Regions from separate parts of the uncultured Rummeliibacillus sp. genome, predicted to be linked through region 2. Evidence: riboswitches for the same ligand, from Rfam matches in the RefSeq annotation. Region 2 holds a riboswitch; the other holds the start of a gene.
What was found. A riboswitch is a leader RNA that binds a small molecule or an ion and turns the genes downstream of it on or off. The one in region 2 is predicted to bind preQ1.
Positions count from the first base shown of each region.

Region 1: another riboswitch for preQ1. It lies ahead of Q0977_RS05875 (QueT transporter family protein); the one in region 2 lies ahead of Q0977_RS12475 (VUT family protein).

Region 1 covers NZ_CAKQBI010000006.1:103,701-110,294, reverse strand. Annotated here, with positions in the region: gene ilvA (threonine ammonia-lyase IlvA) at 1-65, shown strand, start outside; gene Q0977_RS05895 (hypothetical protein) at 154-684, opposite strand; gene Q0977_RS05890 (ABC transporter ATP-binding protein) at 1,008-1,805, opposite strand; gene Q0977_RS05885 (ABC transporter permease) at 1,798-2,820, opposite strand; gene Q0977_RS05880 (ABC transporter substrate-binding protein) at 2,837-3,841, opposite strand; PreQ1 riboswitch class I at 4,133-4,177, shown strand; gene Q0977_RS05875 (QueT transporter family protein) at 4,185-4,670, shown strand; gene Q0977_RS05870 (long-chain fatty acid--CoA ligase) at 4,732-6,339, opposite strand.
Region 2 covers NZ_CAKQBI010000020.1:2,850-9,443, forward strand. Annotated here, with positions in the region: gene Q0977_RS12465 (3-hydroxyacyl-CoA dehydrogenase) at 1-471, opposite strand, end outside; gene Q0977_RS12470 (aldehyde dehydrogenase family protein) at 540-2,021, opposite strand; PreQ1 riboswitch class I at 2,726-2,770, shown strand; gene Q0977_RS12475 (VUT family protein) at 2,937-3,470, shown strand; gene queC (7-cyano-7-deazaguanine synthase QueC) at 3,488-4,141, shown strand; gene Q0977_RS12485 (DUF4181 domain-containing protein) at 4,205-4,564, opposite strand; gene purU (formyltetrahydrofolate deformylase) at 4,648-5,526, opposite strand; gene Q0977_RS12495 (ribonuclease H-like YkuK family protein) at 5,841-6,374, shown strand; gene Q0977_RS12500 (amino acid ABC transporter ATP-binding protein) at 6,439-6,594, opposite strand, start outside.

The DNA.
Region 1 (6,594 bases), on a different contig from region 2:
AGCATAATGGATTTTCTTTCAAAGAAGTAAACAATGATAGTACATTATTTGCATTATTAGTATAAGTATGTAGCTTAACTTTAAATAAAACAAATTGAAATCTTCCTATGTAACGTAACAAAACCTCCAAAGAAGCCATGATCTTTGGAGGTTTTACTGTATTGAATAGTTGTTATGAAATGCTGATACTTTACTTTTTTTATGATTTTCAAACTCATTTAGAAGCTGTTCATGCATCGTTTTAGCATTTTGTACGCTGACCCAAAATATATCAAAAGAGTAACCAGACACTGTCGGGTTCCATTTACTAAGGCGCTTTTGGATGTCTTTTCCATACTTTTCCGATGTAGAAATAACCGTTGATCTACCAATGCCAGGATGATTTATGCATTGTATATCTTCAATTTCATACCAATAGATTTTATGATGACTAAAATCTATCTTAACCCCTTCATCGTCCCAGCAAATCCCACGTTTCTTTATACGAGCAATCAAATAATAAAAGCCTAAAAATGAAAATGAAAAATAAACACATATTCCAACAAAAAGCATAACAAATTGACGCCATGTCCAACTAGTTAAATCCGGATTGTTAGCAATTTGAGCAATAGCACCAACAATTGTTAAAAAGCCTACGACTAATAATAAAAGTGTACTCCATAAATTTGGCAAAAATTTATTCATATGAATGCTCCTCGACTCTTGGTAGATTCGTTAATGGTAACTGAATTTATTCTATTATAACGGATATTTGTTTGCAGGACCTTTTTTGTTTATTAAACTTAATTTAATTATATCCTTTAGGCTATAATAATTCATTTTCTTAGGCGTATGAGTATGAGCGATTCGATTTAATATTAAGTTTTTTATTTAAAAGCATAAATTTCCTTTCTAGAAAGACGATTTTCGGGTGCACGGTTTCAATTTCAAACAAATCATGTAAAAAATAGAGAAAAAGGCGACTTTCCGTTCAAAGTAAAACAGAAAGTCACCGGTATTTCTCCTTATTAAACACTTAATAGAGTTCGATCTGACACCATTTTCTCTCCACGTATACGTTGGAATTCGGCCATTAAATCATCGATTTGTAAATCTTTTTTCGCTGATGGTTCTACTTCTAAAATGATTTGTCCCTTATCCATCATAATTAGTCGATTTCCTAAGTCAATGGCTTGTTGCATATTATGCGTTACCATTAATGTAGTTAGGTTATCTTTTTCAACAAGTTGTTTAGTAAGATTCGTGATTAGTTCCGCTCTTGATGGATCAAGTGCCGCTGTATGTTCATCAAGCAAGAGAATATTAGGTTTAGTAAAGGTTGCCATTAATAGTGATAATGCTTGGCGTTCCCCACCTGATAAAAGACCGACCTTCGCATTTAAGCGATTTTCTAGATTTAAATGTAAGGTTGCTAAAGATTCTTTAAAAAATTCTCTACGTTTTTTATTTACACCAATACGTAGTGAACGTTTTTGATGACGCGAATACGCAATGGCAAGGTTCTCCTCGATTGTCATCGTTGGCGCTGTTCCTGCCATTGGATCTTGGAATACACGACCTATAAATTGTGAACGTTTATATTCTGGTAATCTTGTTACATCTTTACCATCAATTTTTATATGCCCAAAGTCAGGAAGTAAAGCTCCGGAAATCATGTTCATCATTGTTGACTTTCCAGCACCGTTACTACCAATAACCGTGACAAAATCCCCTTCTTTTAAGTCTAGAGTAATATTATCTAGAGCTACTTTTTCATCGGGCGTTGCTTCATTGAAGATTTTGTTGATTCCTTTTAGGTTAAGCAATTGTCTTCGCCTCCCGTCTTTCTGCTAAAGCACGTTCTGCACGACGTTTTGCCTTTCGAACCTTGTCTTTCCGTTTTTTTCGAAGCGTTGGTACCACTAATGCTATGACAACTATAATTGCTGTGATTAACTTCATATCTCCTGTATCTAAAAACTCTACTTGTAATGCTAATGCAAGAACAATTCGATAAATAATCGCACCGAAAATGACAGCAAATGTTGTACGAACGATTGTCTTTGTTCCGAAAATGGCTTCCCCAATAATAACAGAAGCTAACCCAATAACGATCATGCCGATTCCCATTCCAACATCAGCAAATTTACCATATTGTGCAATTAGAGCGCCTGATAGTGCAACCAGTCCATTGGATAAACCTAACCCTAAAATCACTAGTGTATCTGTATTTGCAGAGAAACTACGAATCATCTTGTCGTTATCTCCTGTTGCACGAATTGCTAAACCCACTTCTGTTTTTAAGAACCAGTCGAAGGTAAACTTAATCGCAAATGTCAAAACGAACATGATAAAAATTGTGCCCCATGTATTCGGAACATGTTCTACACCTATGCTTAGTAACATGTTGTTTAAAGCAGTATCTATTCCAAACTTTTCCCAAAATCCCAAAAATAGAGTAAAAAGTGAATCTGAGTTTGCGAGTGGAATATTCGGGCGTCCAACAGCTGTATCTATAGTCAATCCCATAATTCGCAAGTTAATGGAGTATAAAGCAATCATCATTAATATCCCTGATAGTAGTGGATTGATTTTTGCTTTAGTGTGTAGGAGGCCTGTAATTGAACCGGCAACAAAGCCAGCTAATGTTGCACATAATGTGGAAATAATCGGATTGTATCCTAGTGTAATCATTGTTGCTGCGGTTGCGGCACCTGTTACAAAACTGCCGTCTACTGTTAAATCAGGAAAATCTAACACTCGGAATGTTAGATACACTCCGAGTGCCATAATAGCGTAGATGATCCCTTGCTCCACTGAGCCAAAAATTGCTGTAAACACATGAATCATCTCCAATCTATTTAACTACTTCTGCTTTCCATTCTTCTTTAATGTCTACGCCAATTTTATCTGCTGTTGTTTTGTTAATTTCCAACTTTAAGTTTGCAGGGTATTCTACAGGAATATCTGCTGGCTTTTTACCATCCTTTAGAATTTCTACAGCTTTTTGTCCAGCTTCATAACCAATATCATAATAACTGAAACCGTATGCTCCAAGACCACCGCGTGCTACTGAATCTAATTCCCCTACCATGACAGGAATTTTCTTGTCATTTGCTACATCTAATACAGATTCAAGAGCTGATACTACTGTGTTATCAGTAATAATGTAAATTGCATCAACTTTACTAACTAGTGATTCTGTCGCTTGTTTTACCTCCGCTGATGTAGATGCAGATGCTTCTACTATTGTAATTCCAGCATTTTTTGCTTCCTTTTTCACTCTATCAACTTGTACTCGTGAATTTTGTTCACCAGAGTTAAATACCATTCCTACTTTTTTAGCCCCTAATTGTTCGGATAAGAACTTCACAGTATCTGGAATTGCTTCAGGATGTGTATCTACCGTTCCTGTTACGTTACCACCTGGTTTTTCCATTGATTTAACTAATTCTGCCCCTACTGCATCTGTTACTGATGTGAACACAATTGGGATATCAGATGTTGCTGCTGCTACAGCTTGAGCACTTGGTGTTGAATTTGCAAAGATCAAATCCGCTCCGCTGCCTACTAAATTATTAGCTGCTGTTGTATTAACACTTTGATCGCCTTGCGCAATTTCTGTTTGATACTCAACTTTTAAACCAGCATCTTTTAGTGCTGCTTTAAATCCTTTTGTAGCTTCGTTTAATGATGGATGCTCCACTATTTGTGTTATACCAACTTTATATGTTTTGCTATCTGCCCCTGCTTTTGAATCTTCTTTGTTAGATGATGAATCATTTTTGCTACCACATGCTGCTAAGGCTAAAACGACTATAGCTGTTATTAAAAGTAATACATACTTTTTTGTTTTCTTCATATAGCAATCCCCCTATTTTTCTTCTATATAATAAAGAATTATTGTAATATTACAGAATGCTCTTACAATAGTCAATAATATTTAGAATATTTGAAAACTTTAAGACGCTAAACTTTAGCGCTTCAACCCGTTGAATCATTGGCGTATAAGGAGTTCCAGAGTCCTCCTTTAATTTGTGTCTAATTTGTGAATTTTTTAATGTACTCAATAGCCTATTTAATCACTCTTTTAATTAATGAAAGTTTGACATTCTATTTTCATAGATTTAGAATTGATTTTTGGTTGATTAAAAGTAACGTGGTTCGAGACCATCCCACGTAAAAAAACTAGGGGGAACTTAATAATGAAGACAAAATCTTTAGCAGTTAGCGCAATTATTGCCGCTCTTTACGTTGCGGTTTCAATGCTTATTGCGCCCTTTGGCTTTACAAATGTACAATTTCGCATATCAGAAATGTTCAATCATCTTGTTGTTTTCAACAAAAAATATATGATTGGCATTGTACTTGGTGTAGTTGTCACTAATCTTTTCTCACCACTTGGAACGTATGATTTAGTATTTGGTGTAGGACAATCGATTCTAGCACTTAGCATTACTATTTTTTCGGCTCGCTTTATCAAAGGCCAACTATCTCGCATGATTTTCAATACAATTGTGTTCACGATTACAATGTTCATCATTGCAATTGAGTTGAATCTTGCGTTAAATCTACCATTCCTATTTACATGGTTGACAGTAGCTGTTGGTGAATTTGTTGTAATGGCTGTCGGAATTCCCGTTATATCAGCACTTAATAAGCGCATTCACTTTGGTCGATTAATAGATTAGTATTTTATAAAAAAGAGCAATTTCCTGTCAGGTTGACATAGGAAATTGCTCTTTTGTAATTTTATAATTTTAGACTTTTTAAATCTTCTCGAAGTTTTGCTTTTAGGAATTTCCCAACAGATGTCTTAGGGATTTCCTTTAAGAAAACTACATGATCTGGTACCCACCATTTTGCAAATTGTCCTTCTAAATAGGTAAGTAATTGTTCTTTTGTCGTTGTTCTTCCTTCTTTTAGAACGATACATGCTAACGGCCTTTCTTGCCATTTTTCATCTGGTATCGCAATAACGGCTGCTTCAAACACATCTTCATGTGTCATTAAAGCGTTTTCAAGATCTACCGAGGAAATCCATTCTCCCCCACTCTTAATCAGATCTTTTACACGATCAGTTATTTTAATATAACCTTCAGGTGTCATGACTGCGATGTCTCCTGTATATAACCAACCGTCTTTAAATGCTTCTGCTGTTCTTTCGTCACGATAGTATTCGTCGGCAATCCATGGTCCCCTGATTGTTAACTCACCCATCGTCTTTCCGTCCCAAGGCACTTCACCAGTCTCATTTACAACACGAGTTTCGATCAAAGATACTGTTAAACCTTGTGTTGCACGAATGTCTAATTTTTCTTCTTTTGACCATTGCTCCATTTCAGTAGTATAGGTAGATAAACTAACTATCGGTGAAGTTTCTGTCATACCATAGCCTACGATAAATGGTACGTTATACTTTTCTTCAAAGGCTTTGATCAAACCTTTCGGTGAAGCTGATCCACCACTTATAATGGTACGTAAAGAAGAAATATCTCTAGGATTCCCTTCTAATTCTTTTAAAACCCCTAGCCAAATTGTTGGTACGCCGGCTGTTAATGTCACTTTTTCTTGTTCTATCAAATCTAATAATAATGCTGGCGTGAACATTGGGCCTGGTAATACTTGAGTTGTTCCAAAATTAACTGCAGCAAAAGGCATTCCCCATGCATTTACATGGAACATTGGAACAACTGGCATAGCCACATCACTTTCGCGAATCCCAAGTGAATCTGCTAAACCAAGTGCTATACTGTGAAGTACTAAACTACGATGCGTATAAACAACGCCCTTAGGAAATCCTGTAGTTGCACTTGTATAGCACATCCCAGCTGGCATATTTTCATCTAAGTCCTCTGGGAATTCGTAATCCTCTCCCGCATCGGCTAGTAATTGTTCGTATGAATGAACATTCTCTAGCGTTGTTTCAGGTAGTTCTAATCCATCTTGCATGACGACAATATGTTTTACTGACTTTAACATTGGAATTGCCTTTTCTACCAATGGAAATAGATCCCCATCAATTAATAGAATCTCATCTTCTGCATGATTGATAATATAAATAATATGTTCTGGTGAGAGACGGATATTAATCATGTGAAGAACTGCTCCTGCACAAGGAACCGCAAAATATGCTTCTAAATGTCGATGATGATTCCATGCAAAAGAACCAACCTTTGTGCCCCTCTTCATGCCTAATTTGGTTAAAGCTTTTGCTAACTTTCTAGTACGTTGTCCAAACTCCTTGTAAGTTATACGATGAATCGTATTTTCTGCCGTTCTTGAAATAATGAGTTTCTTTGGAAAATAACGCTCTGCCCTCTTTACGAAATCTGTTAATACTAACGGTGCTTGCATCATGTTAAATCATCTCCTTTGTAAAAATACTTTTAAAAACACATCAAGTAAGTTTTCACATAATGTAGATATTTTCCATCCATATTATGCATTTATCTATATGAGACCCAATTCCATTAGTAAACTTTATTTAAAAAGTTTAAAAATAATGAAATCAATTCAATCTAGTTAATACTATGATTTCTTAAGAGAATTATGTGTGAATATATGGTAGTAGATTAAAATATTTTATACCGATGTACGCTGAAAATATGAAAA
Region 2 (6,594 bases):
ATCCAGCCCTCGTATAATTTCGATAAGTTTCATCTTATGAACTGGATTAAAAAAGTGCATGGCCACAACTTTATCAGGCCTTGACGTTTGAGCTGCAATTTCTGTAGGGCTCATCGTAGATGTATTCGTTGCTAAAATTGTATGTTCTGGACAGATTACATCTAGTTTTTTAAATACATCAATCTTAATGTCAATTAATTCAAAAACAGCTTCAATCACAATGTCTGCATCATGAGCAGCTGTTTGTAAATCTGTAGTATAGTTTAAATTTGTCATAGCTATTTCAACTTGCTTGCTTGTTAAGTAGCCTCTTTCTGCACTTTTTAGCAATTCTTTTTCTATATATAATTGTGCTTTCTTTAAATTTTCTTCATTGACATCATTTAAAACAACATTGAAACCACTAATTGCTGCTGTATATGCGATTCCTCTTCCCATGATACCTGAACCGACAACGGTTAATTTCTCCACTTTAGTCACCCCTTGTATAACGTAGAAACCTGCATTCCCAAAGTAGAAATTGCAGGTTATTTTTTGAATTAATTGTTATCTATTTGAGCTCTTTGTAATTTTCCACTGTAGTCAACATAAATCGATTTCCATTCTGTATAGACATCTAATGCAGCTACACCTGAATCCCTATGACCATTTCCTGTACCTTTTGTACCGCCAAATGGTAAGTGAATTTCTGCTCCAGTTGTTCCTGCGTTAATATATACGATACCTGTATCTAAATCACGCATAGCTTTAAAGGCTTTATTGACATCTGCTGTATAAATTGCACTTGAAAGACCGAATTCTACACTGTTATTCACTTTCACAGCTTCATCTAAATTTTCTACAGAAATGATTGACACTACTGGTCCAAAGATTTCTTCTTTTGCTATACGCATATCTGGTGTTACATTTGTGAAAATCGTTGGTGCATAGTAATTGCCGCTATCTAAACCATTTTCAGTGACGATCTTACCGCCTGCTAATAGGATTGCCCCTTCTTCTTGGCCAATCTTGACATATTCATCGATTCTTTCTAAAGCTTCTCTATTGATAACAGGTCCAACTTTAACTGTTTCATCAAGTCCATCGCCCATCTTTAATTCATGAATACGGCTTATTAGCTTTTCTTCTAATGCTTTCTTTACATCTTGATGTACAATTACACGGCTTGTTGCTGTACATCTTTGGCCTGCTGTACCAAATGCACCCCAAAGAATACCTTCTACAGCAAGGTCTAAATCAGCATCTTCTAAAACGGTAATGGCATTTTTTCCACCCATTTCAAGTGATGTCCTCTTTAACAATTCCCCAGCACGGCCATTGATTGCTTTTCCTACTTCGTTTGAACCGGTAAACGAGATAATATCGATATCTGGATGCTCAACCAGTGCATTGCCGACTTTGCTTCCTGAACCATTTACTAAATTGATAAGGCCTTTTGGTAAACCGGCTTCTTCATAGATCTTCACAAACTCTTGCGCTGTCATCGGCGTTTCTGTCGCTGGTTTCCAAACCACTGCATTGCCAGCTACTAGCGCAGGTAGCGATTTCCAAGAAGCAATCGCGATTGGGAAATTCCACGGTGTTATAATGCCAACAACGCCTACAGGTACTCTTACACTCATCGCAAATTTGTTGCGAAGTTCTGATGGGATTGTATCACCAAAGAGTCGGCGCCCTTCTCCGGCCATGTAATAAGCCATATCAATCGCTTCTTGTACTTCTCCTCTTCCTTCATCAATCACTTTTCCCATTTCACTCGTTAAAACTTGTGCAATCTCTTCTTTTCTTTCTTTTAATAGATAAGCCACTTTATATAAAATATCTGCTCGTTCAGGAGCAGGAACTAATCTCCATAACTTTTGTGCTTCTTTTGCAGCTTGTACCGCTAGTTGGACATCTTCATCAGTAGATTGTGTTACTTCCGCTAAAACTTTTCCGTTTGCAGGATTCATAACTGGTACAAACTTTCCTGTCGAACCTTCCAACCACTCACCATTAATATAATTTAAAACTTTTGACATCTGGAACCCTCCGATAACTTTAGTTTTATAAACTACCATTTAGTTGACTTCGTTTTGTATTTTTTACTTGTCCATTATTAATGAGCTTTATAAAACTAGGATATTTTTATTTTTGAAGGATATGCATGATTTCTAGTAATTTATGGTGATGTATTTTAAATTGGTAGTAATTATTTTGTTACCGTATGTCCTATTAAGGAATTTAACGATGGTTTAAATTGAATGAAAGTGGTGGGATTTTTTATAATTAAGTTTGTTTATGACTACTGTGATCTTTTTATCACAACCGGGGCTTTGTTTATCACAACTCAGGTCTCTTTTATCACAACTCAGGTCTCCTTTATCACAACTCAGGCTCTCTTTATCACAACTCAGTTCCTTTATCACAACTCAGGCTCTCTTTATCACAACTCGGGTCTCCTTTATCACAACTCGGGTCTCCTTTATCACAACTCAGGCTCTCTTTATCACAACTCGGGTCTCCTTATCACAACTCAGGCTCTCTTTATCACAACTCGGGTCTCCTTTATCACAACTCAGGTCTCCTTTATCAACTCGTACCTTCTTGGAGATTTTAGGCTGCTTTGCTTCTCATTTTATAAAGATTTATTCAATCAAATTTAAAAAAATCCAATATACTGAGACAATATTATGAGATTTTATGATAAAATTACATTTGAATTGAATAAAAAAACTTACTAAATGTAGGAGAGGTACTAGAACAACCCTCTATAAAAAACTAGGGATAAACTATATCTTTAGGATATAGTTTTTTATTTTGCTAGCATCCTCCTTATTTTTAGCATTCAGGGAGGTGTTGTGAGATATGGGTTTATTTTATTTTGAAAAGTTCATTACATAATGTGTGTAATTTCATCGATGGTTTAAATTCATAATTTCAGAGGAGACTTTTCAATGAGAATATTTTTATATCTTTGTGCAATTGTGTTAGCAAATGTGATAACTGCAAATTTTACGCCTTTGCAACTTGGCGTGTTCATCATACCTTATGGATCCTTTCTAATAGGAGCTACGTTTATACTGCGTGATCTTGTTCAAAACAAATATGGTAAGAAAAAGACCTACCTTTTTATCGGCTTAGCATTAATACTTTCAGCAATATCTAGCTATCTTCTAGGGGATACACTTTGGATTGTATTTGCAAGTGCGGTAAGCTTTGCTGTTTCTGAAACAACGGATACTGAAATCTATTCAAGATTAAAAGCTTCAATTAGTATGAGAATTATGTATAGTGGCATTTTCGGGGGTATTTTAGATTCTTCCATATTCGTCATTATTGGTTTATCCCCTCTTGGTGCTGGAATGGTGCCTTGGAATGCGGTTTGGATGGCTATTTTAGGTCAAGTAATTATTAAAATTAGCATGCAAATTATTGGCGTAATGGCTTTACATTTTACTCGTTTTACTAAAACAGAATTTGCTAGTTAAATTGGAGGGTGAAATCAATGTTAAAAGATGAAAAAGCAATTGTCGTTTTTAGTGGTGGTCAAGACAGTACTACTTGCTTGTTTTGGGCATTACAAACGTTTAAAGAAGTTGAGGCTGTTACATTTAATTACAACCAACGCCATGTAGCAGAAATTGACTGTGCAAAAGAAATAGCAGAAGAACTTGGTGTAAAACATCATATTTTAGATATGTCTTTACTAAATCAGTTAGCACCAAATGCACTTACTCGAGATGATATAGAGGTTAAAGCTGGGGAAGACGGTGCATTACCTTCAACTTTTGTGCCTGGACGCAACTTATTATTTTTATCATTTGCAGGGGTTTTGGCGAACCAAGTTGGAGCAAAACATATTATTACAGGGGTATGTGAAACAGATTTTAGCGGTTATCCAGATTGCCGGGATGATTTTGTGAAATCATTAAACGTAACTTTAAACCTTGCAATGGATGAACAGCTTGTTATTCATACGCCTTTGATGTGGTTAGATAAGGCAGAGACATGGAAAATGGCAGATGATATGGGGAAATTGGAATATGTTCGGACGAAAACGTTAACTTGCTATAATGGCATTAAAGGTGATGGCTGCGGAACATGTCCAGCTTGCCATTTACGTTTGAAAGGTTATGATCAATATTTAAAAATGAAATAATAGAACAATGCTGTCCTGAAAGGTTTAAACCTACGATGGACAGCTTTTTTACTTTATCTAGTCTCAAATATATCTAATTGCTAATATTAACATTACAAGACATATGATAGAAAGAATGATAGATGTTAGATATTGTTTTGAATTCTTAATATATTTCCATTCCATAAATATTTGGAAACCAGCCAAAATGATGAAATATCCTAGCCACCACCACTTGGTATCCAGAAAACTAAAATTGAATACATTACTTAAAATTAGTAAAAATATAATACTTACAAGAATAATTTTTCTTCCCCTTCTATCAACTTCTCTCCCAGGGGTATCTGCAATTTTCGTTTTTTCTACACCTAATAATTTATTAAAAACTACTTCTAATCCAAGCGTTAATAAAATTATAATTAAAACTATCGCTAAAAATTTCACTTTATTTCACAAACCTTTGCTTAGAATTTATATATTTGCAAATAAATTAGGAGCTTACCTTATATTTAGGTAGCCCCTAATGTCTAGTGAAACACAATTGTTTTATTTCCTTCTACAATAATTCGATTTTCCAAATGCCATTTCACCGCTTTTACTAAGACGCGGCGTTCAATTTTGGCTCCGATTTTTTTCAACTGTGCTGCATTATCTCTGTGATCTACACGTTCAACGTCTTGCTCAATTATTGGTCCTTCGTCTAAATCATTTGTGACATAATGAGAAGTTGCACCAATCAATTTCACTCCTCTTGCAAATGCGCGTTCATAAGGACCAGCCCCTATAAATGCAGGTAAAAACGAATGATGAATATTAATGATTCTATTTTTAAAATGATTAACAAAATCAGGTGTTAAAATTTGCATATATCGAGCTAAAATTAGAACATCCACTTTATATTTTTCCATTAAACGAATTTGCTCTTCTTCTACTTGTTTACGAATATCCTTATTAGCAGGTATATAGAAGAATGGAATACCCAATGCTTCAACCATTGGTCTTGCTGTTTCGTGGTTGCTGATTACAAGTGCAATATCTGTATCTAAGTCGCCATTTTGCCATTCCCACAGCAATTCTAACAAACAGTGCGTTTCTTTTGAAACAAAGATTGCAGAACGTTGGCGAATATTTAGATAATAAAAATGATAATCCATCTGATAATTTTTTGCGATTCCCTTAAATTCCAATTCCATATCAGCTGCTTTTTCTTGTAAATAATCACAATGATATTCAATTCGTATAAAGAAAGTTCCATTCACTGGATCCGTTGAAAACTGACTAGATTCAATTATATTTGCATTGTGACTGTGTAGAAAAGAAGACAATACAGAAACAATCCCAGGTTTATCCGGGCATTTCACTAACAAACGTGCACGATTTTCTAAACCATTACTTAAATTCCCCATCTATGTACATCTCCTACTTTTTGTATATTTTAAATTATCAAACAATTAAAAACAATATTCAAGTCTTTTCTTTTTAATTGATTAATTTGTTAAAAAAATAAAAATCCCATCTAAAGATACATTCTATAGCAATTTACTATGTTATTTCTGAATAAAATACATTACAAAAAATATAATTATTTTATAGAGGAAATATTGATACGGGGTGTTATGCAAATCAATAGACTGTATTTTTTCACTTGCACGAAATAAAAAACATTTGGATATACTGTATAACACATATTTATCTTATTTAAGGAAAGAAGCGGTGAAAAATGGGGACCTCATTTCGTTACGATCCTTTTCAAAATCTGCAAGAAAAAAATATGACGTTTGAAGATGTTTTTCAACATATTATTCAATTTATGAATCAAAATCCAAGAGGCCATTATCGGCTAATTGTAGGCACTGATTCGCAAGTTCATAAATCTCATACTGTGTTTATAACAGGTATCGTAATTTTAGAAGAAGGGCACGGGGTATGGGCATGTATTAGAAGAGTGATTGTACCACGTAAAATGCTACATTTACATGAAAGAATTTCGTTAGAATTGTCATTTACTGAAGAAATTGTTGCACTTTTCACAGAGGAGAAAAAGAAACAGCTTATTGACATTGTACTCCCATATTTATATGAAGGTTCAACATTTACGATGGAGGGACATATTGATATTGGAGCTGGAAAACGAAATAAGACACGAGAATTTGTAAATGAAATGGTAGCCAGAATAGAGTCCATCGGCGTAGAGCCAAAGATTAAACCAGAAGCTTTCGTTGCCTCCTGTTATGCTAATCGATTTACAAGGTAGCACGTATATATGCCTTAAAAAGAAATATCCATTCAGCAGAACTTCACTGAATGGATTTTCGCATTTATAAAACTTTACCTAAAAATGACTTAGTACGTTCGTTTTGAGTATTACCGAACACTTCTTCAGGATGACCTTCTTCTACAATATATCCACCATCCATGAAAATAACCCGATCAGCTACTTCACGAGCAAATCCCATTTCATGTGTTACGATCAC